Methylomonas sp. 11b: one gene and its partner. The protein of the gene in region 1 interacts with the protein of each later gene in a pairwise test. Links are inferred from orthologs where the notes say so. Each region holds a gene or a part of one and is shown on either strand. Other genes may lie near its edges. The genes, in order: gyrB and gyrA.

Region 1 (15,549 bases):
AGTTTTGGCACTTATGTTGGCACAAGTGACCTTATTGAATCAGGAAAGCCCATATTCCTGCTGCATCTTAATAGACGACCTCGCGTCCGAATTGGATACAGAAAACCGGGCAAAATTGATAAAATACCTCGCTGGATTGAACTGCCAGGTTTTTATCAGCAGTACCGATATAGCTGATTTTGGTGACTTAAGTTCAGTAGAAAACTATAAATGGTTTCACGTGGAACAAGGCGATGTAAAACAACTTTAATGTTTCACGTGGAACAAATAATAAAAATTAACAACTCCCATCACACACGATACAACGGCTTCATGTGCGATATGAAAGCCAGGCATCGTTGCGGTAAAACACAACACAATGGATATACCCATGAGTGAAAATTACGACAGTTCGAATATCACAGTACTTAAAGGATTGGATGCAGTCAGAAAACGTCCCGGCATGTACATCGGCGATACCGATGACGGCTCCGGCTTGCATCACATGGTATTCGAAGTCGTCGATAACTCCATCGACGAAGCATTAGCCGGATACTGCAAAGGCGTCGATGTCGTGATTCACGAAAATGGCTCGATATCCGTTTACGATGATGGTCGCGGCATTCCGGTTGATATACACAAAGAAGAAGGCCGTTCCGCTGCTGAAGTGATTATGACTATCCTGCACGCCGGCGGTAAGTTCGACGACAACGCCTATAAAGTCTCTGGTGGCTTACACGGCGTAGGCGTCTCGGTAGTAAATGCCTTGTCTGAAGAGCTAACGCTGAAGATTCGTAAAAACGGCAAGCTGCACATGCAAAAATACATCCTCGGCGAGCCAGTAGCGCCCTTAGCCGTGATAGGCGACTGTGAAGGCAGCGGCACCTACATAAACTTCAAACCCAGCCCTACGATCTTCACCAATATCGAATTTCACTACGACATCCTCGCCAAGCGTTTGCGCGAACTGTCGTTTTTGAATTCTGGTGTAAGAATCTCCCTCCGCGACGAAAGAACCGGCAAAGAAGATGTATTCGAATTCGAAGGCGGCATCAGCGCTTTTGTCCAGCATCTGAACAAAAACAAAACCCCGCTGTTTGAAAAAGTCTTCCACTTTATCGCCGAAAAAGAAGGCGTAACGGTAGAGGTGGCGATGCAATGGAACGACTCCTACCAAGAGAACGTGTTCTGCTACACCAACAACATCCCGCAGCGCGACGGCGGTACGCATTTGGCCGGATTTAGAGGTGCATTAACCCGCACCATTAACCAATACATCGAAACCAACGGCCTGGCTAAAAAAGAGAAAGTGGCCACCACCGGCGACGATGCACGCGAAGGCTTGACCGCGGTGTTATCGGTGAAAGTCCCAGATCCTAAGTTCTCCTCGCAAACCAAAGACAAACTGGTTTCATCGGAAGTAAAACCGCTGGTCGAATCGACCATGAACGAAAAACTGCAGGAATTCCTGCTGGAGCAACCGCAAGTCGCCAAAGCCATCGTCAACAAGATCATCGATGCAGCTAGAGCCCGCGAGGCCGCTAGAAAAGCCCGCGAAATGACCCGCCGCAAAACCACGCTGGATATTGCCGGCTTACCCGGAAAACTCGCAGATTGCCAGGAAAAAGATCCAGCCCTATCCGAACTGTTCATAGTGGAAGGGGACTCGGCGGGCGGCTCCGCCAAACAGGGCCGTGATCGCCGCACCCAAGCCATCCTGCCGTTGAAAGGTAAAATCCTTAACGTGGAACGCGCCCGCTTCGACAGAATGATTTCATCGGAAGAAGTGGGTACCCTGATTACCGCGCTGGGCTGCGGTATCGGTAAAGACGAATACAACATCGACAAACTCCGCTACCACCGCATCATCATCATGACCGACGCGGACGTCGACGGTTCGCACATTCGTACCCTGTTACTGACCTTCTTCTATCGGCAATTGCCGGAGCTGGTCGAGCGAGGCCACATCTACATCGCCCAACCGCCTTTGTACAAAGTCAAAAAAGGTAAACAAGAACATTACGTCAAAGACGACAACGCTTTAAACCAATACCTAATCCAACTGGCTTTGGATAAAGCGCAATTACAAACTGATGCCGACACCCCGGTCATCCAAGGCCAAGGCCTGGAAAAGCTGGCGACAGAATTTGCCGACGTGATGAGCATCATCAATCGCCTATCCAGACGCTACGATGACCTGTACTTGGAGCAAATGACCTACATGCAGGTGTTAAGCGACGACATCAAAGCCGATCAGCAAAAGCTGCAAGCCTGGTTCGATTTGCTGCAAAAAAATCTGAACGAGGGCGGCCACAAAGCCATATTCAGCACCCAGCTAAAATATCGCGACAGCGACGACTTTGATATAGAAGTTAGCAAGCGCCTGCACGGCATTACCAAAAGCTTTGTCCTGCATGCGCCGTTCTTCGCCGGCAATGATTATCAAAAAATCGCCCGCTTCGTGGAAAAAACCCTCAGCATGTTCGGCGAAACCTCGGTCATGCGCATGGGCGAGCGCGAACAACAAGTGGATACCTTCAAACAAGCGTTCGAATGGATGATGAAAGAAGTCAAAAAAGGCCAGCATATCCAGCGCTACAAAGGTTTGGGCGAAATGAACCCGGAACAACTCTGGGAAACCACCCTGGACTCCAACAGCCGCCGCATGCTGCAAGTCACCATCAATGACGTAGTCGCCGCCGACGAAATCTTCACCACCCTAATGGGCGATGTCGTGGAACCACGTCGGGATTTCATTGTGAAGAACGCCTTGGATGTGGCGAATTTGGACGTATAGCTGTTGTCGAATGCCACAATTAATGAAAAGTGTGCCAAATAAGTGAAAAACTAATGACACAAAAAATGAAAAAATCCGAAACTTTCTCGCTTCTGAAATTTTAGGTTGGACTTAAACAACTTTTTTTGTTGGGATGCCCTTTCTAAATGATTATAGGTGGAATACCCGACAAACTTGGCAATCGGTATGAAGCCAAATGGCTGGTTCGCTGCCTGATGGACGTAATTGCCGGTAAGGCAAATTGGCTTAAATTTGAAGGCATTGATACCGAATATCAAGGTTTTGAATTTGCCCTTTCGCGTGGCGATAGTACCGAATGGCATCAGACAAAGATCAATGCGCCTTCCGGAAACTGGACGCTCAATGTTCTAAATCGTGAAGGTATATTGAAGGCGTTTTCAGAACGGCTATCGGTAGATCATAACGCGCATTGTTTTTTTGTTTCGCAAGACGGTGCTAAAGACTTCAGGACGCTGACAGACAAAGCCCACTTAGCCGAGTCGTTTAGTCAATTCATTGACGATGCACTTGCGAAAGAGGAAAGAGATGAGACATTTCCGAAACTCTATGGTTTTTGGTGTCAAACACCAGAAATTGCATTTGAATGGCTAAAACGCTGTCATGTCGAAGTCATGCCAGACAGACAGCTAGACGCTATCAATGAATCATATGGCGATCTGTATTTCCAACAAGGAGGTAAATCCGCCTTTCCCCTGCTGCGCGACATTCTCGAAAAGAATTTCAATAAACAATTATCGACCGAAACGTTTCGTGAAATCCTGAAACAACAAAGCGTTTTGATATTTAAGGAATGGGCTTTCGATCCCACTATCCGACAACGATTGCACGAAGAAACCGATGCTTATCTCGGCACCTACTCCCCTTTCGGCGCCGGTAATGAAATTATTACAAGGCCGCAGACACAATCACTAATTGACGAACTGCTAACTGACAATGGGCCTGAATTGATTTTACTTGCCGGTGTTGCTGGTTCGGGAAAATCTGGAGTAGTTCGCGCTGCCATCGAAGATCTTCGGCGACTTAATATTCCCCATTTGGCGTTTCGAGTCGATCACCATTTACAGTGTGTTAGTCGTGAAGCATTAGGAAAAAAATTGATTGGGCGAGAGGAAAGTCCAGTCACTACCTTGAAGGGGACTTTCCCACTCATCGAACCAGCTACGAATTCCCGTTTCAGTTGTTGCACCGCCTGCGCTAGTCGAATGGTCAGTGCTACGGCATCACCCTTGCGGCCGCGACCCGAGCGGCCAATATGCAGTACGAAAAGCCTGGCGTGATGCCAGGTATTACCAATGGGCAGATAGGGGTCACGGCCAATGGCGCAGGAAAGATAGGCCATGAAGTTTGCCGCAATCGCGTAGGGATTGGTCTCTGTTTCAGCACTGCCTGCCCTCGCCACATCACCCACCAACCCATATAAACAGGTTTCGGCGGGTTGAGGTGGATTTCGATGTATCTCCAAATCGTCATGATTAGGCGTAGCTGGAACAAAATCTTGTTCGTCATGTAATGTATTGCAAATCATGGTTTGCCCGCTCATGGCCGTGTCCGACAATGCACATTATTTATCCAGCGATACCGTCTGGATGATGTTTTCAAACTCGGCCAGTACGTCAGGCTGATGAAGCCGCAGGTAACGCGACACTTGCGGGTTATCGAGTAGTTTGGACAAATATCCCTTGGCCAGAACCAAATTTAGAATGACCTCACCATACGTTTGCTCGACCAATTTGTACTGCCCATGTAAATTAGTCATTTCTCGTTCCATTTTGCTGATTTGCTCGGGCGTTACGCCATTGATTCGCTTGGCTTTGCTGGGTTCGACCAATAAATTGTCAGGCGTCGCCATCAACAATGCCTGGGCGTAGGGCACGGTCAAATTGTTGGCTGACACCATAAGTTCCACGCATTCCAATTGTCGAATGGGTTTCATTTTCCGCAGCACCGGACTCACATAAGCCGAGAATTCCTGGTCCTTCAAGAGCTCAACTACCTCAGCGCATAAGCCATCCAGTAAATTGAGCTTTTTGTCCACGAAACTGATATCCATGTTCAACGCAATGGCGAGCCGCTCCCGGGAGACACCGCGTTCCACTGCTCGACGAATCATGTAATGTTCATGCACGGTAGAAAGCCGGTTGATACGATTGTTGAAGGTATAGGATTCGTCGTCAGTGGCTATGAGACAGGGGGCATCGTCATATTCAAACTGGCGCAGCACCATCAACCGAATATGGCCATCCAGCAGAATGTGGTGCCCCGTCGCTTTATTAGCCTTGCCGATGGTCAAAGGCTCTATCAGGCCGACTTCGGCAATTGATGATTGAATTTGCTTAAACTTCCGGGAGTTCAGCAAACCCTCTGGCGTTTTTCGAGAAGGTAAAATCCGATCGAGCGGAATCACCAATTGTGACATTTCAAAACCGAGGGGTAATTCTGTCACAGCTAATGGCCTCCCGCCGATACACGCTCTGCCAGGTATTTCGGCAGCGTTTCCAAGCTTTCGGCGCGCAGCAATGTTGTAAAATTTTCATCCGCGAGCAATTCTCGCAAGGCGCCGACGACGAACATCAGACGTTGTTGGGCAAATTCCGCCTTTTTGATCATCAGTTTTTGGCGGTCGACTTCCTTTTGATAACTTCTCACCAAGCTGATCGTCGTAACCTCTTTGGGCGTTTTGCGCGGGGCTGCATGTGCGATGGATCGCCCTAGACTTTGGCGTTGTAAAATAACCTTCCGCGCCTGAGTCAACTGCTTGCCTCTTAACTCACCCGATTCGTAAGCCTCCTGGAGAGCGACTTGTACATCTTTTTCGGCGTTGCCGACGTTTGCAATTTCTAGCGCGGTATTTAAAGGGATTCGTCCGCTTTCAACGGCGACAATCAACCGCTCTTCTCCTTGATCCAGTAACATCAAAATGCCTTGGACATAACAGGCGCTTAACCCCGTTTTTTTGGCAATGATTGCCTTGTCATAACCCTGATCCCTCAATTGCTGAATGCCGGCCAATAACTCAAGCGGCCGACATTGGCGGCGGGCAATATTTTCCGCCAGACTCATGATGAAAGCTTCTTCATCGTCGACTTGAACGACTTGTGCAGGGATTTTGGTTTCACCGAGTTCTTGATAGGCTTTGAGGCGCCCTTCGCCACAAATCAGCAGGAATTGATCCTGACCATCAGCAGTGCGGCGGGGTGTCACCGTAATAGGCTTCTTGAGGCCAATGGTTTTGATGTTGTTTACGATCTCGCCAAAGATTCGATGATTGCGATCGCGCGGGTTGAGTACCACAATCAGTTCAAGGGGAATCATGTGGACACTACCTTGCCGATGTTGTTTGGTCATGCCGCTCTCCGGATCCGGCTGCGTTCGGCCATGCCGTACAAGTAATCAAGTGTGTGGAACCTGTAACTTTCGAATTCAATGCCGTTGTGTTCACCGAGACTGATCTTGGGTATGCCGAAATCCAGCTTCGGCAATAAGTAGTAATCCAGAGGCGCCTGATTAGGTTGGTCCAAACGGACTACGATGGTGATATCTGGGGCTAAGCTGGTATCGAATCTGACTTTCCAGCGATAATGGCCGTTATCGAGAGACTGGCACCGAGCTAGGACAACAGAGACTGAAAACTCGTGATTAATCAGCAGCAGATCGGTGGCCGGATCGCGCTCGACACTGGCATCGAGGTTGGCAATTTTCTGTTCGGTTTGCAAAACAATCTGCGGGTGGAGGCGGCGAAGGAACTGATTCACTTCGAGATAGCGGTAATCCCGGTCAGGGTTAAAACCGACGGTTTGGTAGGCACGGATCAGACTGCCGAAGTGGTGAACGTAGGCGGCTTTGGACGGCATGTCATCGGCTTCGTCGATGATCAGCCCGGACAGGAAGCCTCGGCGTTCGTAGAGATTGCGCAGTTTTTCGATCAGTTCGTCTTTGCTGTATCGATGTGCCCGCGCCCGAATAATGCCTTGCGCCGTGTAGAACAGCTCCGGGGAAACGATGCCTTCAAAAGCGCCTTCCTTCTTGATCCACATGTCGGGTGAATTGACGATGCGGAGCTTTTTTAGCTTGAAGGATATGCGGTTGTAAATATTATTCCCGATGTACTTCTCGTTGCTTAGGACTTCGCGGACGGTACCGCGCGTCCAGTGACGATCCAGGTCGGTACGGATACCTCGCTCATTAAGCCGATTGGCTATTTCGGTTTCGCTGATGCCTTCATCAACAAACCATCGATACATCTGATTGACGAACTCAATTTCATTATCCGGACCCGGCATCAGAATGACTCGATCGGTCTGTAGACTTTTATGTTCGCCTCTGGCCAGTTCGCCTTTGTGTGCGCCCGATTGATCAATCAATACCCGGCGTAATCCATAACCGGCAGGTCCGCCTTGGCGGAAGCCCATCTCTATCAGTCGGCACTGCCCCGCAAATACTTTGGTGGATAGTTCGCGACTGTATTCGCCGGCCATCGCGCGTTTGACGCCTTTGACGATGGTGGATACCGGTGAGCCGTCGTTTTCGAACTGCTCAGCGCAATAGGCGACCTGGATGCCGGCGCGGCGACAAATATATTCGTAGTAAGCGGATTCGTCGGCATCCTGAAACCGCCCCCAGCGACTAACGTCATAAACCAAGATGACTTGAAATTCCTGAGTACCGGCTTCGACATCCTTGATCAATTGCTGTAAAGCCTGTCGACCATCAATCCGTAATCCGCTTTTACCCTCGTCAGCGTAAGTTCGCACGATTACCAGGTTACGTCGGGCGGCATATTCTCGAATTTTGTCACCCTGATTTTCCGTGGAATATTGTTGGTATTCCGTCGACATCCGCACGTATTGAGCGGCTTTAAGTGCAGGAGGATGCCCACTATCGGTTTCATTGGTATCGTCTGATTGCATAGCCCATCCCGTAAGCGCCAATTTGCATGTTGTCCTTGTTCAGCCTGATCCAAAGCCAGTCAATTCGGATCAGATGTGTCCAGTTTCAAGGACTTATTTACGTGTAACGGTAATATCAGCCATTGGTAATGTCTATCAGGTCATCTCTTTGCAATTTTCACGGAACCCGAGCAAACACAGGCATGCACCGTGATCTCTACGATCCACACGTCCATCTTTGCAATAGGGTCGTCTGACTTGCGGCTCAGCTGATAGATGCCTGGAGGTACTGAATTAACAGGGATTGACGCATCCCTCTTTGCAATTGAGCGGGTAGTCGCTTGCCGATTTCGTCCCCGTTGCAAAGCTCGATTTCGCTCGACATACTTTGGATGTGATTTGCGATATTGACGCCAATAGTCCGGATTGCGATCAATCCAGGCCTGCTGTGCGCGATTCTGGTTATCTAGATAATCTGGGTCATTCTGCAATTTGTTCCGCTGCCACTGCTTTTTACGTTGGCGCTGGCAACCGATAGCTGAGCAATAGGATTGATGTGGGGTTTGTGGTCGAGGCTGAAATAGCTGGCCACATGCAGGGCATTGTTTGTTCTCCATGAAACACTCCACGCAAAAACCTGTATAGAGCATGGAATTGCCGCTTTTGGGTGTAAATGGGTGTATTTATGGATAATGGGTGTTATTGGGCGTAAGATTGGTCACATGATAAATTCTGACACCATCCAGATTACCCCGGAGATTCTTGGCTTAATCGCCAAAATTGATGAGTTCAAAGGTGCCTGGCGTGCATTGGGCACACTGGCGCCTGATCGCCTTTCCGCATTGCGACGAGTCGCAACGATTGAAAGCATCGGGTCATCCACTCGCATTGAAGGCAGCAAATTATCGGACCGCGATGTTGAGCGCTTGTTGTCGAATTTGCAGATCAAGACCTTTACCACACGAGACGAACAGGAAGTGGCGGGTTATGCCGAAGTCATGGATTTGGTATTTGCTTCCTGGGCGGACATGGCGCTGACCGAGAACCATATCAAGCAATTGCACCGCGACCTGCTGGTCTACAGCGAAAAGGATGCCTGGCATCGTGGTAACTACAAATCGTCCTCCAATAGCGTGGTTGCTTTTGACGAAAACGGATTGCAACTTGGTGTGGTATTCGAAACCGCTACGCCCTTTGATACCCCAAGATTAATGACCGAATTGGTCACGTGGACTCAGGAAGAACGCAGTTTAGCGCAATTGCATCCGTTGCTATTGATTGGTTTGTGGGTAGTTATTTTCCTTGAAATCCATCCTTTTCAAGATGGTAATGGCCGATTGAGTAGGGTGTTGACCACATTGCTGCTTTTACAAGCAGGTTATAGCTACGTGCCTTATAGCTCGCTGGAAAGCGTCATCGAAATGAACAAGGAAGCCTACTATCTGGCGTTAAGACAGACCCAGGGAACGATTCGAACCGAAGCGCCGAACTGGCTACCTTGGCTTTTGTTTTTCTTGCGTTCGCTTGCCGAGCAAATGCGTCGCCTCAACAAAAAAGTTGAGCGTGAAAAATTGGTTCTGGCGCCGTTGCCCGAGCTATCGCTGCAGATTGTCGAATTCACTCGAGAACACGGTCGCATGACGATGGCAGATGCCATCAGACTAACTGGAAGTAGTCGAAATACCCTGAAACAACATTTCAGGGCGCTGGTTGAGCAGAGACACCTCAATCAGCTTGGTAGTGGTCGGGGTGTTTGGTATGAGCTTCGCTGACCCAAAATGGACCGCGGTTCAATTTCGGAATCGAGGAATTGAACTCCTGCCAAACTAGCCTGCATCGACCCGCAATAGCTGAGCAGACGCGGTTTGTTTCAAGTGGCGCACCACCCCAATTATCAAAGCCCAACTGATCTCAGTTGGACTTTTTTATTGCCTGTTACTGCGAGTTCATGCGGGTTTATGCACACGGAATGTGTTACTAGATTGGTTTATTTTTTGTAAGATATTGAATTTTAATGATTAAAATCAATTTATCAAAAATTATGAGATTTTGTTAGGTTTGAACCATTAATTATGAGATTTTTTAAAGAAATGAAAATCTCATAATTAATGCAACTGGTTGATTTTTATGAAGGTCAGTTTTTCAGAAATTATGAGATCCGACAGTGTTTGTCAGATCTCATAATTAATGAAATAAATCTCACAATTGTGAAATGAAATCTCAAATTTTATGAAACGAATCAGTAAAGACTAGTTTGGTAGATTAAGTGGAAATTTTAAGTTGAATTTTCCAGCTGACATTAAAGGCTGCATGAAGGACTGCATTTTGTCGCTGTTTTGGCCACGCAAGGAAATCGTCGGTTTCTTTGAGAACCTTGACCACTTGCGCCAACTGCAGGAGATTCGAGATTCCAAGATCAAATCCGATCGTGAACGACGTGTCTTTCAAGACGCCGTTCGACAGCAGCCGACCGCTTCGCTGGAACAATTACGCAGCGAATATCTCGATCTGCTTGCAAACAAAACGTCACGACAGCAGCGCGGCTACGCACTAGAACGTATCCTCGCCGAACTTTCCCGTCTAGAAACGACGGAAGCGTTCCGCGTCAACGGAGAACAAGTTGATGGTGCTGTGAAGTTTGACGGAGAGCATTACCTCATTGAGGCCAAGTGGCAGGAGAGGTCTGCCAGCAACGAGCCGGTTTATCAGTTCGCTGGAAAGGTGGCAGGTAAGCTTTACGGACGTGGACTGTTCATTTCCGTGAACGGCTTTAGTCCCGAAGTAATTCACAGCCTCGTCATCGGCAAAGAGATTCAGACGCTCTTTGTTGATGGCGAGGACCTAATTCTAGTGTTGGAGGGACACCTTACCATGCGTGACATGATCGACCGCAAAGTGAAAGCCGCTCAGACCAGAGGCCTCATCTATGCGCATCCGATCTCAGGTTCTGAGAAAAAGATCTAGAGGAAGAGACAAGACTGTTATGCGACTAAGCCGTATCATTATCAAAAACTTTAGAAACTTCAAGCACCTTGATATCAGACTTGGCGAGCATGCTGTTGTTCTTGGTGAGAATAAGGTCGGCAAGACCAATCTCCTGTTTGCACTTCGGTTGATCCTTGATCCAACACTTCCCGATTCATTGCGTAAGCTGCGCCTTGATGACTTTTGGGATGGGCTGACCCGCCCACTGAAAGCGGAAGACATCATTGAGGTGTCCGTCGAGTTTCGGGACTTTGAAGGCAACGAGAATCTGTTGGCGGTACTAGCAGATCACTTGGTGAAGCCAGACCCGATGGTAGCGCGAGTTACCTATCGCTATCAGCCAGTGCAGGGGCTTGAAAGAGCACCGCGTAGCGAAGCGGATTACGAATTCATTCTCTTCGGTGGAGATCGGCCAGAAAACTCGATCGGTTATGAATTAAGGCGATGGATGCCGATGGACCTGTTCCCGGCCTTGCGCGACGCCGAGTCTGACCTGGCGCGTTGGTCGAGGTCTCCGCTGAGACCATTGTTGGATCGAGCTGCTAAGACGGTGGATGTGAAAGAGCTCAATGCGATCGCCGGCGAGGTTCACACAATAACTTCAAAGATTGCTGCACTCCCTGAGCTTTCCAGTGTCGTCAGCCAAGTCAACGATCAACTGATTACCATGGTAGGCGATAAACATGCCGTGGAAACAGCCCTGGGGTTTTCGCCGACTGATCCGGAACGTTTACTGCGCGCACTGCAAATGATGATCGATGGTGGAAAGCGCGGTGTGGCCGAGGCCACGCTTGAGCGAGTGGCTCATGGATGCAGCACGTTGGTGCTCGGGAGGTTGGCAGACTGGAGAAGTGTCTCTTTCTCAGCTGCTAAAAGCATGGCGGCGCATGTACCGCTCAGTGATGAATGAGTCCGAATTGTTGACCGCACGCAAGCACTTAATTACGGCCCTGTTTTCGCTACGGGGCGGCGCGTTGCCTTTGCACCGTTGGCTCTTGGCGCTACGTCGTGATGTGCTGAATGAAATGCTCGAACAAGAGCCTGGTCTCGCCGACGAGAAAGACAACCTCGAAGAACTGATAAATGCCGCAGCGAAAGGTGGGATTTTGCAGGGTTTCACGGTCGAAATCTTTGGGAATCAGGGTAAGAGTCCGGATCAGCTCAACTTGATGACGCTGCACAGCTCGAAAGGGCTAGAGTTCCAAGCGGTCATAATGATAGGGTTGGAGAATGGTGTATTCCCAAGTGGGTTGGATAGAACCGACGAGCAGTTGAAAGAGGCATCACGCCTTTTCTATGTTGGCTTAACCCGTGCTAAAACACAGGTTCATCTTATCTACGATTCCGTAGAATCACCATTGATTACTTCCATTAGAGCGGCTACGTAACTGAAATTAAATGAGTTTTTATTGTTGAAACTGGGTTTTACTACCTAAGTAACAGCCTCTTAAGTGAAGAAAATTTTCCAGTAAGCCATTTCAAACCCAGCTCTACAACTGTAACGAAGGTTTGTCATCGCCGATACACCAATTATTATTGAACGCCTGCTGGTGGACATCGACGAAATCGTCCGGCTGGTGCGTTTTCCCGGTTGGCAAAATACCTTGGCCGGCGAGCGGGAGGTCAAAAAGGCGCTACGCAAATCCTTGTTCAAATACAAACTGCATGCCGATGAGGAGCTGTTTGAGAAGGCGTATAGCTACATTCGACAGTATTACTGAGTACTTCCGATCTAATCGAATTTGATCCTTAGGTCGTATTTATCCCTTTTGAGATTTCAACATCTCCGCCGGCGAGACCGATAACGCGTCCGCCAACTTGCAAATATTCAGCAGGGCAATATTTCGTTTTCCCCACTCTACTCCGCCTAAATAACTTCGTGCCATGCCGCATGCCGGTGTGAGCTGTTCTTGAGGCCAGCCACGCATTTTTCTGAGTTGGACCTTGTCCGGTAAAAAAGCTTACTTGTCAGGTAAAAATACTTGACAAATAATTTTTTTTGAAAATTGAATTTGCAAATCAGAAAAAAATTCATTACCCTCGTCGCATGTTACTTGGATTAGGAAGCATTGTGACCCCATTCGGTCTCTTTTTAGAGAAAATCAGGCGTAGTCGCCAATTGCAACAAAAACAATTGGCTGCAGACTTGGGTGTTCAGGCTTGTTACATCAGTTCACTGGAAAAAGGCCGAAAAGCACCGCCATCGAAACAAGTATTGAATAAGCTGATTATCGCTTTGGATTTGGACAAAGATGAGCAAGCTTCCTTATGGGACAGTGTAGAACAGTCCCAAAAGTCATTTCAATTACCGGATGGCATGATGCTTGTTGAATATCGGATGATCAACGAATTGCGGAAACAACTGGGAAGGTTAACCGAATTACAAGTTGCGATAATCTTGAATGTCCTCGCCCTAGGTACACCTACAAGTAAACAATCCAAAGTAAGGAGAATCGATATGTAAAGTGCAGCACGGAACAAACCAGTCGGCTTGCCCCGCACTGCAAGCGAAGTAGATACCTCGCCCTCGGAAAGCTTAGTATCTCCCCGCTCGTAGTTCTCGTCAAGCCTATCCTGGCACAACTTACCACTAACAGAAAAAGTCATTACCGAACACGGTAAGGAATCGTTATGTCTATAAATTCGTATGGTGGGCGCAATAGCGCCGGTCAGGGTGCCGCATTGCGCCTGAATATTACGCCACAACCCAAAGCGGAGCGGGCAAGAGAGCCCGTGACACGGTCTCGTGGACTGGTCCGTGGTCAACACTCATCGACCAAGATGAATTGCATGATTGGGTGGGAATCACAACTGGAACAAAAAGCTTGTTACCACTTTGAGTTTTCCCCAGTGGTCAAGGCATTTAGAGAGCAGCCGCAAACCTTCTACCTACCAGCCTCAATGGGAATGTTCCGATATACGCCGGACTTTGAGCTGATCTTGCATAACGGCGAAATTTGTTATGTTGAAGTAAAGCCGTTATCTAAGTTGTTCACGCCGAAAGTACTGGAGCGGCTACAGGTAGCCCACCAGATTCTAGCCGAAAAAGGCTACCACTTCATCGTCTTGACCGAAGACGAATTGAATTTTCCCCATCGAATCCGGAATTTTTCAAATCTAAGACCGTACCTGCGTTTCCAGATTCCCGCTCATATTTCCGAACAGGCCAAGGCTTGGGTGGAACAGGCAACTGATCCAACCTTGGAGGCTTTAAGTCGATTTTTGGGTTTCCGGTCTACGGCCTTTGCCCTTCTTGCGCAATTGCATAGCTGCGATTAGTAACCCTGCCTTTAAATACCGTAGGCTTTAACGCCCTTGAGGGAACAGAGCCTGTCGAAGGGCGCGCCAGCCTGGGCTTCGATGAGCTTAGCCCGAACGGAATACCGGTGATAAATAGGGCCGGGTTAATAAAAACGTGTGCAGTTTCTCGGCTTTGCGTCAGCTGGTGGTCCGGCCGCTTTGTGGTGTCGTAATCAAAGGCTGGCGTTTAACATCGGCAAAAGGTTGATCGAGGCATTCCCATGCTCGTCTGTCAGGCGCTCCCCAGGGATAACATGAAACTGCCAGGCATAAAAAAGCCGCGATTTACGCGGCCTCTGGTGTGGTGTCGAAACTGTCCGGGACAGTCTGAAACATCATTCAATATTCTGAATTTGCTCTCGCATCTGCTCGATCAGCACCTTCAAATCGATGGAAATCTGCGTCATTTCCCGGTCAGCGGACTTGGAGCCCAAGGTGTTAGCCTCCCGGTTCATTTCCTGCATTAAAAAATCCAGACGGCGGCCGGTGGGTTCCGGTTGTTTCAAGGTGCGCAGCACTTCGGCGACATGGGTTTCCAAGCGATCCAGTTCTTCGGCCACATCAAGTTTTTGCGCCAGCAACACCAACTCCTGCTCCAAGCGATCAAAATTAGGTTCGGCCACCATCTCCAGCACCCGGCTGGTAAGCTTGCTGCGTAGGTTATGCAACACATCCGGCATACGTTTGTGGGCCGCTTCGACCAACAAATTAATCTTTTGGCAGCGGTCTTCCAGAAGTTGCGCCAGTTGCGCGCCTTCGCGGGCGCGGGTTTCCAGCATTTTATCCAGCGTTAAGTCCAGCAACTGGACAATTTTTTCGCGTAGCGCTTCCTTGTCGGTTTCGGTTTCTTGTTGCACTCCCGGAAACGCCAGCACCTCTAATGCGGAAAACGGCTGCGGATTGCTCATCAACGCTTCGATACCCGCGGTAGCCGTCAGCAACTTTTCGATTATTTCCCGATTGATATTGAAGCTGTTATCGCTGGCTTGCTTTTTGTAACTCAAGGCGCATTCGATTTTGCCGCGCTTCAGTTTGTCGGCAATCAGGCGGCGGGCGTCGGCTTCCACAAAGCGTAGTCGCTCGGGCAACTTGACGCTAAGATCGCTGTAACGATGGTTGACCGAACGTAATTCGCAAAGGATGGTCAGATTGTCGGCGCTTATTTCGCCGTCCGCGAAAGCGGTCATGCTTCTTATCATTTTTCACCTATAATCGTTACGCTTAACCCGCCCAGCTTTGCACATGGCCGAATACTACGATCCAGAAACTTATCCCAAGGAATGGAATTACCTTCAATCGGGAACCATTATAGATCAGTACATGATCGAGCGGGAATTGGCGCATGGTGGCTTTAGCTCGGTGTATCTGGCCAGGCAGTTGGCCGATCAGATTCAGGTAGCGATTAAGGAATATTTACCCCGCAAGCTGGCGCACCGCACCTGGAATAATCTGGTCGTACCCAATAATGAGGAGGCCAAGACACTGTTCATGCGCGGCCGCTCGTTATTCTTTGAAGAAGCCAAAGTGCTGGCGATGCTGAAGCACCACAATATCGTCGATGTGATTAATTTCTTCCAGGCC
Region 2 (14,953 bases), 2.2 Mb from region 1 along the record:
CAGTATCGGATACAGCGCAAACGCATGCTGGGAAAACACTACTTCCAATTCCGGCGTAACGAAGGTGCGCATCACCAATTCCAGGATCTCGCTGGAACCGTTACCCAAGGTAATTTGTTCGGGAGCCACGCTTAATTTAGCAGATAGTGCGGCTTTCAACGCAAAACCGCTGCCATCGGGATAACGGGTTAGTTCGGGCAATGTCGCTTGGATAGCGGCGGCAACTTTCGCACCGGTGCCCAGGGGATTTTCATTGGACGCCAACTTAATGACTTCTGCTATACCCAGCTCGCGTTGCAATTCTTCAACCGGTTTGCCAGGCACGTAAGGCACCAGCTGTTGAACGCCGGCAGTAGCAAGTTCTAAAAATTTGTTCATCGACCTAAGATTTAAATGACGGCTTTTGGATAAGAGCCGAGGATTTTCAACATTTTGACGTTGTTTTGCAGGGTTTCCAGGGCTTTGGCAACATCAGGATCATCTCGATGACCATCAATATCAATAAAAAACACGTATTCCCACAAGCCCTGCCGCGATGGCCGGGACTCTATGTGCGCCATGCTGATGCCGTATTCGGCAAACGGCCCCAGAATTTTATGTAGCGCGCCAGCCTGATTGCCGGTAGATACCAAAATGGAGGTTTTATCGAGCCCGGTGGATGCCGGCTGCTGCTTACCGATGACGATAAAGCGCGTGGTATTGTTGGATTCATCCTCGATATGCTGTTCGATGATGTTCAACTCATACAATTCGGCCGCCATCAAGCCGGCTATCGCGGCTTTATTGTGGTCCAAAGACGCTAGTCTGGCGGCTTCGGCATTACTGCTGACCGCCGTGCAAGGCACACCAGGCAAATAGCTATTTAACCATTGCCGACATTGCGCCAGAGATTGCTGATGCGAATAAACTTCGTTAATCGCCGCCAACGTATCCATTTTGCCGAGCAGATTTTGATGCACCCGAATTTCGACTTCACCGCAAATTTGCAGTGAGGTGGTCATGAAGCGATCCAGCGTATGCGCAATCACGCCTTCGGTGGAATTTTCCACCGGCACCACGCCGAATTGGCAATGACCGGTTTCCACAGCCAGAAAAATCTCCGGAATCGTAGCGGCCGGGATGCCTTTGACGGCGTGGCCAAAGTGTTTGAAAGTTGCTTGCTGAGTAAACGTACCGACCGGCCCTAAAAACGCCACTTCCAAGGGCTTTTCCAAGGCCAAACAAGCCGACATCAATTCCCGGAATAGATGCACAGACGCATCATCACTCAACGGGCCTGGATTCAGCTCTTTGATTTTACGCAACACTTGAGCTTCGCGATCAGCACGATAAAAACTACCGGTTTCACCTTCTGCCATTTTGGTTCTGGCTACTTCAATAGCACACTCCGCTCGTCGATTGATCAACTGCAATATTTGCTGATCAATCGCGTCGATACGTTCGCGCAGCTCCGATAAAGGAATAATCGCCGTCATTTTTGGATTGTTTAGTGAGTACGTTCGAACTCGGCCATGAAATCGATCAAGGCATCGACCCCGGCTTCCGGCATGGCGTTGTAAATACTCGCACGCATGCCCCCGACCGAGCGGTGACCAGCAAGCGTACTAAGGCCGTTTTTCTCGGCCAACGCCAAAAATTCTTTGTCCAGCGCCGCATCCGCCAACACGAAAGGCACGTTCATTCTGGAGCGGTAGTCTTTCACCACCGGATTGCTATAAAGGCTGGATTCATCGATAGCCTGGTATAGCTTGCCGGCTTTACGAATATTTTGCTGCTCGATGGCTGCGATACCGCCTTGCTGTTTCAGCCATTGCAGCACCAATCCCAACAGATACCAGTTATAGGTGGCAGGCGTATTCAACATGGAGTCGGCTTTTGCCTGTTGCTGGTAGTCGAACACTGCCGGCACGGTTTTCGGTGCCAAGCCAACCAAATCGTCCCGAACGATAACCACGGTCACACCGGACGGCCCCATGTTTTTCTGCGTACCGGCATAAATAATACCGTAGCGGCTAACATCGACCGGACGCGACAAGATATTCGAGGACATATCGCACACCAACGGTAAATCGCCGGCATCAGGCACTTCGGAAAATTCTACGCCGTGGATGGTTTCGTTAGAGGTGTAGTGCAGATAAGCAGCGTCTTTATCGATATTCCAGGTATCGAACGCTGGAATAGTGGTGAATTTTTCCGCTTCCGAGGTAGCCGCAAGCTGTACTTCGCAATATTTACCTGCTTCCTTGATTGCACTAGTCGACCATGCGCCGGTATTCGCATAACCGGCCTTGGTTTTACCGTTGAGAATATTCTGCGGAATCATCGCGAATTGCGCGCTGGCGCCACCTTGCAGGAACAGTACCTTGTAATTAGCAGGAATGCCGAGCAGTTCGATCAGATCGTTTTTCATCGCTTCGGCTATGGCCATGAAATGCTTACCACGATGACTCATTTCCATCACCGACATGCCGCTATCTTGCCAATCCAACATCTCTTGTTGAGCTTGCAACAACACCGATTCCGGCAACATCGACGGGCCGGCGCTAAAGTTGTAAATCCTTGCCATGCTTATTCCTCTTCTCCGCCTTGTTCGGCGCTATCTGCTGGAACATCGGTTTCGTCAATATCGCCTTCGGCGTCATCGTCTTCATCGCCCAGACCATCAATGCGATCCACGCCGACGACTCTTTCGCCCTTATCCAGACGAATCACCGTGACGCCTTGGGTGTTTCTGCCGACCACGGAAATTTCCTTCACCCGCGTGCGTACTAAAATGCCGCCATCGGTAATCAGCATAATTTCGTCGGTATCGTTGACCAATACCGCACCGACCACTGCGCCGTTACGCTCAGAGGTTTGAATCGCTATCAAACCCTGACCGCCACGTCTATGCTGGGTAAATTCTTCGAGCTTGGTCCGTTTGCCGTAACCGTTTTCGGTGATATTCAACACCGTGCCTTCGCTGGCGATAATCAGCGAAATGACTTTTTGACCTTCTTGCAAGCGAATGCCACGCACCCCGGTAGCGGTTCTGCCCATCGAGCGCACATCGGTTTCGTTGAAACAGACCGCTTTGCCGTCGCTGCTGAACAACAATACGTTTTGCTGACCGTCGGTAATCGCTACGCCCACCAACGTATCATTCTCGTTTAAATCTATCGCGATTTTACCGTTGCTGCGTTGACGTTCGAATTCAGGCAACGGGGTTTTTTTCACGGTACCTGAAGACGTTGCCATAAAAATGTATTTGTCGGCACTGTATTCACGGACCGGCAACATTGCATTGATTTTCTCGCCTTCTTCCAACGGCAACAAATTCACGAAAGGCTTACCGCGCGATGCCCGACTGGCGACCGGCAAATTAAACACCCGTAACCAATAGACTTTACCCGCTGACGAGAAACATAAAATCGTATCGTGGGTATTGGCGATGATCAGTTTTTCAACGAAATCATTTTCCTTCGTCGCCGTCGCCGACTTACCGCGACCACCGCGACGCTGGGCTTTGTAATCGCTGAGCGGCTGGGTTTTCACGTAACCTTCGTGCGACATCGTCACCACCATATCTTCTTCGGTGATGAGATCTTCAGCGGATAGATTGGAGTAATCCTGGACGATTTCGGTGCGGCGGGCATCGCCGTATTGGGTTTTGATTTCTTCCAGCTCTTCGCGGATCACTTCCATCAAGCGCACATCGTTGCCGAGAATATGCAGATATTCGTCGATCAGCTCTAGCAATTGCTTGTATTCGTTGACGATTTTTTCTTGTTCCAAACCGGTCAAACGATGCAAACGCAAATCCAGGATTGCTTGGGCCTGGGCTTCCGACAAACGATACGCACCATCCGCCAAACCAAACTCAACGGATAAATCATCGGGCCTCGAACGGTCGGCGTCGGCTCTATCCAGCAATGCAGCCACCAAGCCGGCTTTCCAGGTCTGCGCCAGCAAACCCACTTTAGCTTCTTGCGGATTCGGCGAAGATTTGATCAACTCGATCATTTCGTCGATGTTAGCTAAGGCTACCGCCAAACCTTCGAGGATATGCGCCCGCTCCCGCGCCTTCCGCAAGTTGTAAATCGTTCTACGGGTGACTATCTCGCGACGGTGATCGACGAATGCGGCGAGAATCTCTTTCAGACCCATCAGGTGCGGGCGACCGTCGTATAGCGCCACCATGTTGATACCAAACACGGTCTGCATCTGGGTTTGTTTGTACAGATTATTCAGCACCACGTCCGGCACCTCGCCGCGGCGCAATTCGATGACCATGCGCATACCATCCTTGTCTGACTCGTCGCGCAGGCCCGAGATACCGTCTAGCTTGCCTTCTTTGACCAATTCGGCGATTTTTTCCAACAAGCGGGCTTTGTTGACCTGGTAAGGTAGCTCAGTGGTGATAATGGCTTGGCGGCCGCTATCGCCTATGTCTTCAAAATGGCTGCGGCCGCGCAGGTAAATACGGCCACGGCCCGTGGCATACGCTTCAAAAATACCGGAGGCGCCATTGATAATACCGGCGGTTGGAAAATCCGGTCCCGGCACGATTTGCATCAATTCCGGAATAGTCAGATCGGGATTTTCGATCAAGGCCAAACAAGCGCTGATAATCTCGCTGAGATTATGCGGCGGAATATTGGTCGCCATGCCAACCGCGATACCCGACGAGCCATTGACCAACAAGGTTGGCACTCGGGTGGGCATAACGGTAGGTTCGGATTCCGATTCGTCGTAGTTGGCGACGAAATCCACGGTTTCCTTGTCCAGGTCAGCGAGTAATTCATGGGCAATTTTCGACATCCGCACTTCGGTATACCGCATCGCCGCCGGCGAATCACCGTCCACAGAACCAAAGTTACCTTGACCGTCAATTAACATGTACCGCAAAGAAAACGGCTGAGCCATGCGGACCATGGTGTCGTAAACGGCTGTATCGCCATGCGGGTGGTATTTACCGATCACGTCACCGACGATACGCGCGGATTTTTTATAGGGTTTGTTCCAATCGTTCCCTAGTTCGTTCATCGCATAAAGCACGCGACGGTGCACCGGCTTGAGGCCGTCTCTGACATCGGGAAGTGCCCTGCCGACGATGACGCTCATGGCATAATCGAGGTAGGATTGTTTCATCTCGTCTTCGAGATTGACGGGGATAATTTCTTTAGCGAAGTCTGACATGGGTCCGTGGTTCCAGTGCAGTCGAAAGCTTATCGATCGACGGGTTAGCCTGAAGCATCAATTCCATTTACGCATGGCTAACAGGTTTATAAAGCCGTCGATTATAGCAAACGCCACCCTCTGCCGTCAGGCAAAAATCTCGGTCAAAAAGTTTTGCATCGCTTGCCAAGACCGGCGATCAGCAATCGGCTGATAAACTGTACCAAAATCGGGATTATTAGCCACAGGGTTGGTAAACGCGTGCATCGTGTGGCCGTAACTATGCAACTGCCAGTCCGCACCTGCCTTAGTTAATTCGTCTTGCAAGGCAAGTACTTGCTCAGCGGAGGCCATGGGGTCATCATAGCCATGCAACACCAGTACCTTAGCCTTGATTTGGGGGTTCGGGATATTTTCAGGCGCACCGAGCAAGCCATGAAACGACACAACCCCGCGAATATCCACGCCGATCCGCGCCAAATCCAGCGCACACAAACCGCCAAAACAAAAACCTATCGCCGCAATCCTAGCGTTGTCGGCCCATGGCATTAGTTTGACAGTGGATAGCGCCGCCCGTAAGCGCTGTTGCAATTTCCCCCGATCTTGTATGAAGGGTTGCATCAATGCGGCGTTTTGTTCCGGCGTCTTCCCCAGGACGCCTTTGCCGTACATATCCGTAGCGAACGCCAAATAACCCAGTTCCGCCAATTTGAGAGCCTTATCGGCCACAAACTGGTCTCGTCCGCCCCAAGCATGATGGATCAGCACCACCGGTCTCTGCCCAATAATTGCATCGTCATAAGCAAAAAAACCTTCCAGCACCGTGTCGCGATCCAGGTAACTGACGGTGTTCGACATTATTGCCATAAGCTTTTTCCTATCCCGTTAATCACAGCTCGCCAGTTTGTTGCAATGCTTGCAAAAATCCCGCCGATGCCTCTTCGACCATATCCAGTACCCGCTCGAAACCATAACTACCACCGTAGTAAGGGTCTGGCACTTCGCGTTGATTCAAGTGCGGCGCATAATCGAGAAAATGCCGAATCTTATGGCTCAAATCAATCGGACAGGCTTCTTTCAATATGGCGTGATTTTCGTCGTCCATGACCAGTATGTGATCGAACGCTTCAAAATCTGCGGATACAACTTTGCGCGCCCGCAGATGCTTCAATTCAACCCCTCTGTCTCGAGCGGCTTTTTGCGCACGCAGATCGGGCGCGTCGCCAATGTGGTAGGCGTGGGTACCCGCGGAATCTATTTGAAAGCGTTCCCCCAGGTTTCTTGTAGTCACCAAATGAGAGAAAACGCCTTCCGCGGTGGGCGATCTACAGATGTTACCCATACACACAAACAAAACCTTGATTTTCCGCATAGTTGTTAAGTTTTTAGAATAGATGACGCTAAATTGTAAGCTATACTCGGTTGGCATGTCTTCAGGACGGTACTGGAAAGACAGTTAATACAAGAAATTTAAAGCGTATTTTAGGGGAGTTTCGAATGTTGATGATGAACTGGCATTCTGTAGGGGTAAAGGTGGTTTCTATAACCATGTCGGTGCTAACACTTTTAGGCATAGCGATTTTGGTTGTTTACTCAAGCTTTGAGAAACAAAAGCTGATTGACCGGGAAATCAAAGCCTCGCGGCAACTACTCACTTTGTCCGAATCAATCCGCGACAATGTCGTAAAAAAATGGGAAGCAGGCATCTACACGCCTGAGCAACTCATGCAATTGGTCGAACAAAAAGGTAGCTCAAAAGCCAGAGAACTGGTGGTCGCCACCGTGCCGACAGCCAATGCTTGGGACGTCATCGAAGCGGAAGCCAAAGAGCATGGCTTTCGTTTCAAAGCGCCGTCTCTTAACCCCAGAAATCCCCGAAACGCCGCCGATGACATCGAACGTCAAGCGCTGGAGTTTTTCAGAAGCAACCCTTCCGCCCAAGACTATAGCTTCGTAGACGAAGAAAAACAGGAAGTCCGCTACTTACGCCCCGTCAAATTAGTCAAGCAATGCGAAATATGTCATGGCGACCCCAAGACCTCGCAAACTCTCTGGAATAACGAGAAGGGCCAAGATTTACTGGGATATCCGATGGAAAATCGCCACGCCGGCGACTTACATGGCGCATTCGAAATCGTCACCCCATTCAGCGTAGCCCTTGCCGAGCTGAAGACTAATACCTTTTACGCTATCGGCTTCTTGTGCATAACACTGATCATCATTGGCTTTACCGGCTACTTCACGATGAGCAAAATCATCATCGGTCCGCTGACGGCATTGGCTTTGAAGCTGCAAGACATAGGCAGTGGCGAGGGCGACCTGCGGGCTCGTCTGGATGCGAGCGGCAAATCGGAGTTTGCCTGGATCGCATCGAGTTTTAATACCTTCGTGCGCAAAATAGCCAAAACCATCGACCAGATCAGTTCCACCAGCGAAAAACTGGCCAGCTCTTCTCACAAGCTTGCCAATATCACCCAATCGACTCAAGCCGGTGTCGAGCGGCAATTGCACGAAACCACATTGGTGGCCAATGCGATGAAGCAAATGACGTCGACGGTGCAAGAAGTCGCCAAAAATGCCGTTAGAGCATCGGAAGCAGCGGAAATCGCCGACCGCGAAGCGTCTTCGGGCAAAAACATCGTGAAAGATGCCGTGCATGGTATTAACAGCTTGGCATCTGAAGTGGAAAATGCCGCCAATGTGATACACGAGCTGGAAAACGACAGTAACAGCATCGGTGAGGTATTGGGAGTCATTCAAGGCATTGCCGAACAAACCAATTTGCTGGCATTGAACGCCGCCATAGAAGCAGCCAGAGCTGGCGAGCAAGGTCGAGGCTTTGCGGTAGTAGCGGATGAAGTCAGAACCCTGGCCAGCCGTACCCAAAACTCCACTTTGGAAATCCAAAAGACTATAGAACGCTTGCAGGACCGTGCGAAACAGGCCGTGGCAGTAATGGAAAACGGTAGAAGCCGCGCAAACTCCAGCGTAGAGCAAGCCGCATCCGCCGGTGGTTCGATAACCACTATTAGTGAACGTATCGATACCATTAACGATATGAATAACCAGATAGCCAGCGCTGCCGAGGAACAAACCGCAGTTGCCGAGGAAATCAATCGTAACATCAGCAATATCAGCCGGGTATCCGAAGAGACTTCGATCGGCGCGAAAAACACTGCGGATGCCTGCCACGAGTTACTTGACCTGGCGAATCAGTTGCGCTCCATGGTTGGGAACTTTAAGACCTAGCTAAACCGCTATCCGTTTGGCCCGGCGTAACCTGCATTCAGGCGGCGCCGGGCCCTGAACCGGTTTAAATTTATAAGGTTTGTTCGCCGAGGCTGGCTATAATTCACTAAGAATAATTACAGTTTCGTAGCTTAAGGATGAAGACATGCCCACAAAAATGAACCAACTGTTCGACCAGATCCACAAAATTCCGCAAGTACCCGAAGTCGTAAGATCCCTCATCAATCAGCTAAACAATCCCAACGCGGATATGCTCGACATAGCCAAAAACGTGGAAAAAGAGCAGGTGATTGTTTTAAAAATCCTGCGTTTGGTCAACTCCGCGCATTTTGGTTTATCCCGTAAAATTGGCTCTATAGATGAAGCCATCACCTTACTGGGCATGAACCAGCTGAAAACATTGGTGATCGCATCCGGGATTGTCGGTGTGGTACCGCAATTGGATAATTTCGATGTCAAACAAAGCTGGCGGAATAGTTTTCGCACAGCAGGTTATGCAAAATGGTTCGCGGCCCAAGCGGGTCTGGCGGCCGACATCGCCTATACAGCCGGGCTAATCAGCAATCTGGGCAACCTACTGATTCACATTGGCAGCCCCCGCGAAGCCAACGAAATTGATCAGCATGTGAAAAACGGCAACGTTAGACTGGAAATTGAGAAGAGGCGCTTGGGCTACACCAGCCCGGCGGTCTGCGCGGAACTTTGCCGTCGCTGGAAATTTGCCGACGAATTAGTCGAAACCATCGAGCAATCGGCGGAACCTTTGGCCGCGGAGACGCCTAACAAGTTAGCTTGCACAGTTTTCCTCGCCCATGCAATCAGCGATTACCAAGATCAGGGTTTGGATGAAAATCAGATTTTAGCCTCGTTACCCAATCAATTAACCGCACTTTTAGGCCTATCGGAGCAACTCCTTAAGGAAAAACTGCCGGATGTTCTAGCGGCTAAATCTGAACTCGACGGCCTTCTGGATTAAAAAACATAATTTTCAATAATCGTTCAGACGAATTTATTTGCCTGAACGATTGCCATACCAGTCTCGCTATTTAACCCCCCGCCTCATAGAGTCCACCGCACCCTAAAACCGAGTATCAGCGCGCCGTCATCCCCAAATTGACCGCAATGTGAGCAAGCTCGGTGGTAGTGTCCACCTGGAGCTTTTTCTTGATTTGCGTGGCGTAGTTCGCCACGGTTTTATGACCCAAACACAGTTGATCGGCGATCTTATGCACCGTCAACCCTTGGGCAAGCAAACTAAATACATCGAACTCGCGCGCAGAGAAACCGGCGATTATCGCGTGATAACCGGTGTGCTGGCGTTCTTCACCGCCGCCCTTGACCAAACCGCGCTCGACATACTGCTGACCGGACATAATTGCCGCTATCGCTTCGGCAAGAATACCGGGAGCGCTATTTTTGGTGATATAACCCTGCGCGCCCGCTGCCAAGGCCCGGCTGACATACACTTGTTCGTGATGCACGCTAAAAACTAAAATTCTCGCCTCGCGGTCGCGCTGAATGATCCGCCGAATAGTTTCCAAGCCACCAATCCCCGGCATGGACAAATCCATCACCAACATATCGGGCTGCAATTCTTGATAAAGTTGAATAGCCTGCTCACCACGCTCGGCTTCGCCTATTACTTCGACACTATCCCCCGCCGCCAACAGCATTTTAAAGCCAGCCCGCACCACCAAGTGGTCGTCCACCAACACGATTTTTATCTTGTTATTCATACGAGCGGGATTCGTGCATTAACCAACATACCTGAGCCAGGACGAGACAGCACCTGCAACTCGCCATCCAGCGACTTGATGCGTTCTTTAATACCCAGTAAACCAAAGCCTTGACTGGTAGTCTGCAAATCACAACCTCGCCCGTCATCCTGCACTTTAAGCTGTAAACAGGCCTGCGGTAGATCGAGCTTTTCCAAGTCGATAGTCACGCTATGCGCTTGTGCATGGCGCACGACATTGGTCAAACACTCCTGAATCACCCGAAATACCTGAATGGTTAGATTTTTATCCAAACCGTCCACGGCGTCGCTACAGCGAATCGTCAGCCGCAGGTCGGCATTACGTTCCGACCAATGATTAACCATCTCTTCCAAGGTGGCCTTCAATCCCAACTCGGTCAAAACCAAAGGATGCAATTGCTGCATCATCGAACGCACCACGGTCATTAAATGATCGCAAATTTCCGAGATTGTTGTGGTTATTTTAGCGGCGTCGGCTTTGCGATGTGCCGCGGTTACCGCCATCACTTTAATAGCCGTCAGGGATTGGCCGAACTCGTCATGCAATTCCTGAGACAGGCGTTGGCGTTCTTCTTCCTGAATCGCCAACGAATGCTGCGTCAAGGCCCGGTTTTCCTGGCGGGTTTTCTCAAGCTCCACCGTCATATGATTGATTGCGTTGGCAATATCATCGAATTCCTGTGTGGAAAATGGCGGCAATTGTTGGCGATATTGACCGGTTTCGATCAGGCGCAAGGCATCGACGATGACCGCAATCGATTTCAAAGACTTATTAAAGACCAGATTGACCGCTAGAAAAGTCAACATCGTTAACAAGGAAATCGACGCAAAAAACGCCACGCTTTCCTGCCAGACTTCGGTGATTTCATCGAGCGGCTGAGCCTGAATGATCAGAGTCAACAACTTGCCGTCCTGCATATTCAACTGGTGCTCTACCTTGGGATAATCGCCCTTTACCAAGCGGATAAACCAGCTAGGAGGCATTTCTTCGGGATTGGTCGGTTGATTTTCGCCAGCGAAATGGATCAGTTGTCCATCCGGCTTTTGCAATTGGATACTCAAATGCCGCGTTTGCCGCAACGCGCTGAAGCGGGATAAATCGTCGCTTTGTTGAAATACTGGGGTATCGGCAATGCCCAAGGTAATCAGTTGCAAGGCCAGATGAATCGAGGCATCGACCTCCTTCTCGACCGCCTGGCGCGCTTGCCAGACCGCAATCGCCCCGCCCAATACCAAAATACAAACCGAAGACAGCAGGATGCGACAGATAATCTGGTAGCGAAGGCTCATAATGCGGAGTGCGTTGAAAACCCTCTATTATCCAGCCTAGCTTCCCACACAGCTATAGGAAAAATTCTTATTTATTTCCTGGCCGTAAGAACTGCAAAGTGCAGCCCTTTAAACATAGAGGGCTCAGGATATGTCGTACACCAACTCGACGCTAAAGGATTCATATTTAAGCAAACGAAAGCCTCGGCCTTGACTCAGCCTACCCAAACCCGGGCATTTCTGAACATCCGCAACCACGCCCCCTCTTCCAGCCACTCAGCCGGATGCCAGGAGTTTTGTATCGCTCTGAAGCAACGCTCCGGATGCGGCATCATGATGGTAAAACGACCGTCGGCGGTGGTTAAACCGGTAATGCCAAGCGGCGAGCCGTTCGGGTTGGCCGGAAAGGCTTCGGTTTCATTGCCGTAGTTATCGACATAACTGATCGCAACTTCGGCTCCGGCAGGGTTTTGGGAATCGAACTCGGCGCGGCCTTCCCCATGCGCCACCACGACCGGCAGCATAGAGCCAGCCATGCCTTGAAAAAAGATCGACGGTGAAGCCTGCACTTTGACCAACGCTACCCGCGCCTCGAATTGTTCAGATAGATTGCGTTTGAACTGCGGCCAGTGTTCAGCGCCAGGAATAATCTCCTTCAGGCCGGACATCATCTGACAACCGTTGCAAACACCCAAACCAAACGTATCGGGACGCGCAAAAAACGCGGCAAATTCATCACGCGCTTTCGGGTTGAATAAAATCGATTTGGCCCAGCCGCCGCCCGCACCGAGCACGTCACCATACGAAAAACCGCCACAAGCCACCAGACCGGTAAAATCCGCCAGCGACACACGGCCGCCGATGATGTCGGTCATATGTACGTCAATTGCCGCGAAACCAGCTCTATCGAAGGCCGCCGCCATTTCCACATGGCCGTTGACACCTTGCTCCCGCAAAATCGCGACTTTGGGTCGGACCGCATCCGCGAATCTCGCAGCGACATTGTCGTTGATATCGTAAGTCAACTGAGCCGACAAGCCTGGGTCGTTGTCGTCGGCGATACGCTCGAATTGTTGCTGGGCACAATCCGGATTGTCGCGCAAGGCCTGCATCCTAAAGCTGACTTCCGACCAGGTTTGTTGCAATGCCGCACGCTCAGCACTGTAGATTTCGTCGCCGTTCCGAACGATACGCAACCTTTGATCAGAGCTTAATTTACCGACAATATGGGTGAATTCGTCGAGTCCTGCCTGATCCAGTATTCGTGCGACATGATCCAATTCCGCCGTTTTCACTTGCAGCACTGCGCCCAACTCTTCGTTGAACAAGGCCGCCAATACATCGCTACCCAAATCGGAAATATCCAGATCGACGCCCTTACGACTGGCGAACAGCATTTCGGCTACCGTCGCCAGCAAGCCGCCATCCGACCGATCATGATAAGCCAGAATCAGCCCCTGTTCGTTCAAGGCTTGAATAGTATCGAAGAAACGCTTGAACAAACCGGCGTCGTCCAGATCCGGTGCCTGGTTGCCGAGCTGATTGTAAACTTGGGCCAGCACCGAACCACCGAGACGGTTCTTGCCCCGGCCAAGATCGATCAACAGCAACACGCTATCGGCATTTTTCAGCTCGGGAGTGAGTGTACAACGAACGTCATGCACCGGCGCGAAGGCGGTGATAATCAAAGACAGCGGCGAGGTCATGGTCTTGTCATGCCAGACGCTTTTCATAGACAGCGAATCCTTGCCGACCGGAATCGCAATGCCCAATTCCGGGCACAATTCCATGCCTACTGCCTTAACGGTATCAAACAGCGCCGCGTCTTCGCCGGGGCTGCCGCAAGCAGCCATCCAATTGGCGGACAATTTGACATCATTAAGCTTGCCTATGCGAGCCGCCGCCAAGTTGGTCAAAGCCTCACCTATCGCCATACGGCCGGAAGCCGGGCCGTCAATTAAGGCCAATGGCGTGCGTTCGCCCATCGCCATCGCTTCGCCAGTGTGGGCATAAAAGCCGGAAGCCGTGACCGCGACGTCAGCTACAGGCACTTGCCAAGGACCGACCATCTGGTCGCGAGCGACGAGCCCGGTCACTGAGCGGTCGCCGATGTGAATCAAGAAGCTCTTGTCCGCGACGGCCGGAAACGCCAAGATCCGTTTCACCGCTTCGGCCAATTCGACTTTGTCCAGTTGCAAGTCAGGCAAATTCTTGGTCAAACGCTGCACGTTTCTATGCATTTTCGGCGGCTTGCCGAACAATACCGACATCGGCAGATCAACCGGTTTACCCCCAAGCCATTCGTCGCTCAGCGTCAGATGCTCGGCATCAGTCGCTTCGCCGATTACCGCATACAGACAATGTTCGCGTTTGCAAAAAGATTCGAACAGTTCCAGCGACTCAGGTTTGATAGCCACCACATAGCGTTCCTGGGCTTCGTTGCACCAGATTTGCATCGGCGACATACCCTTGTCGGCGTTCTGCACCTTGCGCAATTCAAAACGGCCGCCCCGATCACAATCGTGAATAATTTCCGGCACCGCGTTGGACAAACCGCCGGCGCCTATGTCGTGGATAGAGACGATAGGCGTATCTTCGCCCAAGGAATTACAGTGGTTGATCACTTCCTGGCAACGGCGCTCCATTTCCGGGTTTTCGCGTTGCACCGAGGCAAAATCCAGTTCCGCCGCACTTTCTCCGGAGGTTTGCGAGGAGGCCGCGCCGCCGCCCAAGCCGATCAACATGGCCGGACCGCCCAGGATGATGATTAAGGAACCTGCCGGAATCGCCTGCTTATCGACCAGCATCGGCCGGATGTTGCCCATGCCGCCGGCAATCATGATGGGTTTATGGTAGCCGCGATATTGGTTCGCTTCGCCAGTTTCAGCCGGTTGTTCGAAACTGCGGAAATAACCGGCGATATTGGGCCGGCCGAATTCGTTATTGAACGCCGCGCCGCCGATTGGCCCTTCCAGCATGATGTCCAACGCCGAGACGATGCGCTCCGGCTTGCCGTAATCCGCTTCCCAGGGTTGAGAAAAGCCGGGGATTTTCAGATGCGAGACGCTGAAACCGGTCAAGCCGGCCTTGGTCGCCGAACCGCGACCGGTGGCGCCTTCGTCGCGAATCTCGCCGCCGGAACCGGTTGCTGCGCCGGGATGCGGGGAAATCGCAGTCGGATGGTTGTGGGTTTCCACCTTCATCAACATGTGCGCCTGTTCTTCTACATAACCGTAGGCGTAGTTATTAGCTGCATCGCGGATGAACACCTTGGCTGTAGGGCCTTCCAACACCGACGAGTTGTCGCTGTAGGCCGACAGCACACCTTGCGGGTTTAGAGTGTGAGTATTGCGGATCATCGCGAACAAAGACTTGGCTTGCTCTTCGCCGTCTATCGTCCAACTGGCGTTGAAAATTTTATGCCGGCAATGCTCAGAGTTGGCCTGAGCGAACATCATCAGTTCCACATCGGTCGGGTTACGGCCTAAATTGATGAAGCTCTCGGTCAAATAATCGATCTCA

The links.
Region 2: the proteins of gyrB (region 1) and gyrA interact in binary tests that used the Escherichia coli proteins (3 or more experiments, as listed by UniProt). The link is inferred for Methylomonas sp. 11b from one-to-one orthologs.

The regions. Positions count from the first base shown.
Region 1 is NZ_KI911557.1:3,152,884-3,168,432, forward strand. What follows is about bases 1-3,073. They hold gyrB (DNA topoisomerase (ATP-hydrolyzing) subunit B), read left to right. Parts: upstream 1-370; coding sequence 371-2,776; downstream 2,777-3,073. Other genes in these bases: recF (DNA replication/repair protein RecF), read left to right, coding at 1-250; METH11B_RS29175 (ATP-binding protein), read left to right, coding at 2,923-3,073. Outside these bases: more of METH11B_RS29175, read left to right, coding at 3,074-4,074; METH11B_RS0115230 (plasmid partitioning protein RepB C-terminal domain-containing protein), read right to left, coding at 4,359-5,240; METH11B_RS0115235 (plasmid partitioning protein RepB C-terminal domain-containing protein), read right to left, coding at 5,243-6,142; METH11B_RS0115240 (recombinase family protein), read right to left, coding at 6,139-7,704; METH11B_RS28620 (hypothetical protein), read right to left, coding at 7,845-8,300; METH11B_RS0115245 (Fic family protein), read left to right, coding at 8,361-9,455; METH11B_RS0115250 (restriction endonuclease), read left to right, coding at 9,964-10,647; METH11B_RS0115255 (ATP-dependent nuclease), read left to right, coding at 10,667-11,578; METH11B_RS0115260 (3'-5' exonuclease), read left to right, coding at 11,571-12,056; METH11B_RS28625 (hypothetical protein), read left to right, coding at 12,219-12,389; METH11B_RS28630 (helix-turn-helix domain-containing protein), read right to left, coding at 12,429-12,596; METH11B_RS0115270 (helix-turn-helix domain-containing protein), read left to right, coding at 12,668-13,132; METH11B_RS28635 (TnsA endonuclease N-terminal domain-containing protein), read left to right, coding at 13,300-13,947; METH11B_RS0115280 (YicC/YloC family endoribonuclease), read right to left, coding at 14,304-15,155; METH11B_RS0115285 (serine/threonine protein kinase), read left to right, coding at 15,211-15,549. UniProt on the Escherichia coli protein: DNA gyrase negatively supercoils closed circular double-stranded DNA in an ATP-dependent manner to maintain chromosomes in an underwound state.
Region 2 is NZ_KI911557.1:977,925-992,877, forward strand. What follows is about bases 2,369-5,513. They hold gyrA (DNA gyrase subunit A), read right to left. Parts: upstream 5,179-5,513; coding sequence 2,569-5,178; downstream 2,369-2,568. Other genes in these bases: serC (3-phosphoserine/phosphohydroxythreonine transaminase), read right to left, coding at 2,369-2,566; METH11B_RS0104580 (dienelactone hydrolase family protein), read right to left, coding at 5,305-5,513. Also shown: hisC (histidinol-phosphate transaminase), read right to left, coding at 1-378; pheA (prephenate dehydratase), read right to left, coding at 390-1,475; more of serC, read right to left, coding at 1,487-2,368; more of METH11B_RS0104580, read right to left, coding at 5,514-6,024; METH11B_RS0104585 (low molecular weight protein-tyrosine-phosphatase), read right to left, coding at 6,047-6,529; METH11B_RS0104590 (methyl-accepting chemotaxis protein), read left to right, coding at 6,655-8,406; METH11B_RS0104595 (HDOD domain-containing protein), read left to right, coding at 8,552-9,382; METH11B_RS0104600 (response regulator transcription factor), read right to left, coding at 9,498-10,142; METH11B_RS0104605 (sensor histidine kinase), read right to left, coding at 10,139-11,452; purL (phosphoribosylformylglycinamidine synthase), read right to left, coding at 11,647-14,953. UniProt on the Escherichia coli protein: A type II topoisomerase that negatively supercoils closed circular double-stranded (ds) DNA in an ATP-dependent manner to maintain chromosomes in an underwound state.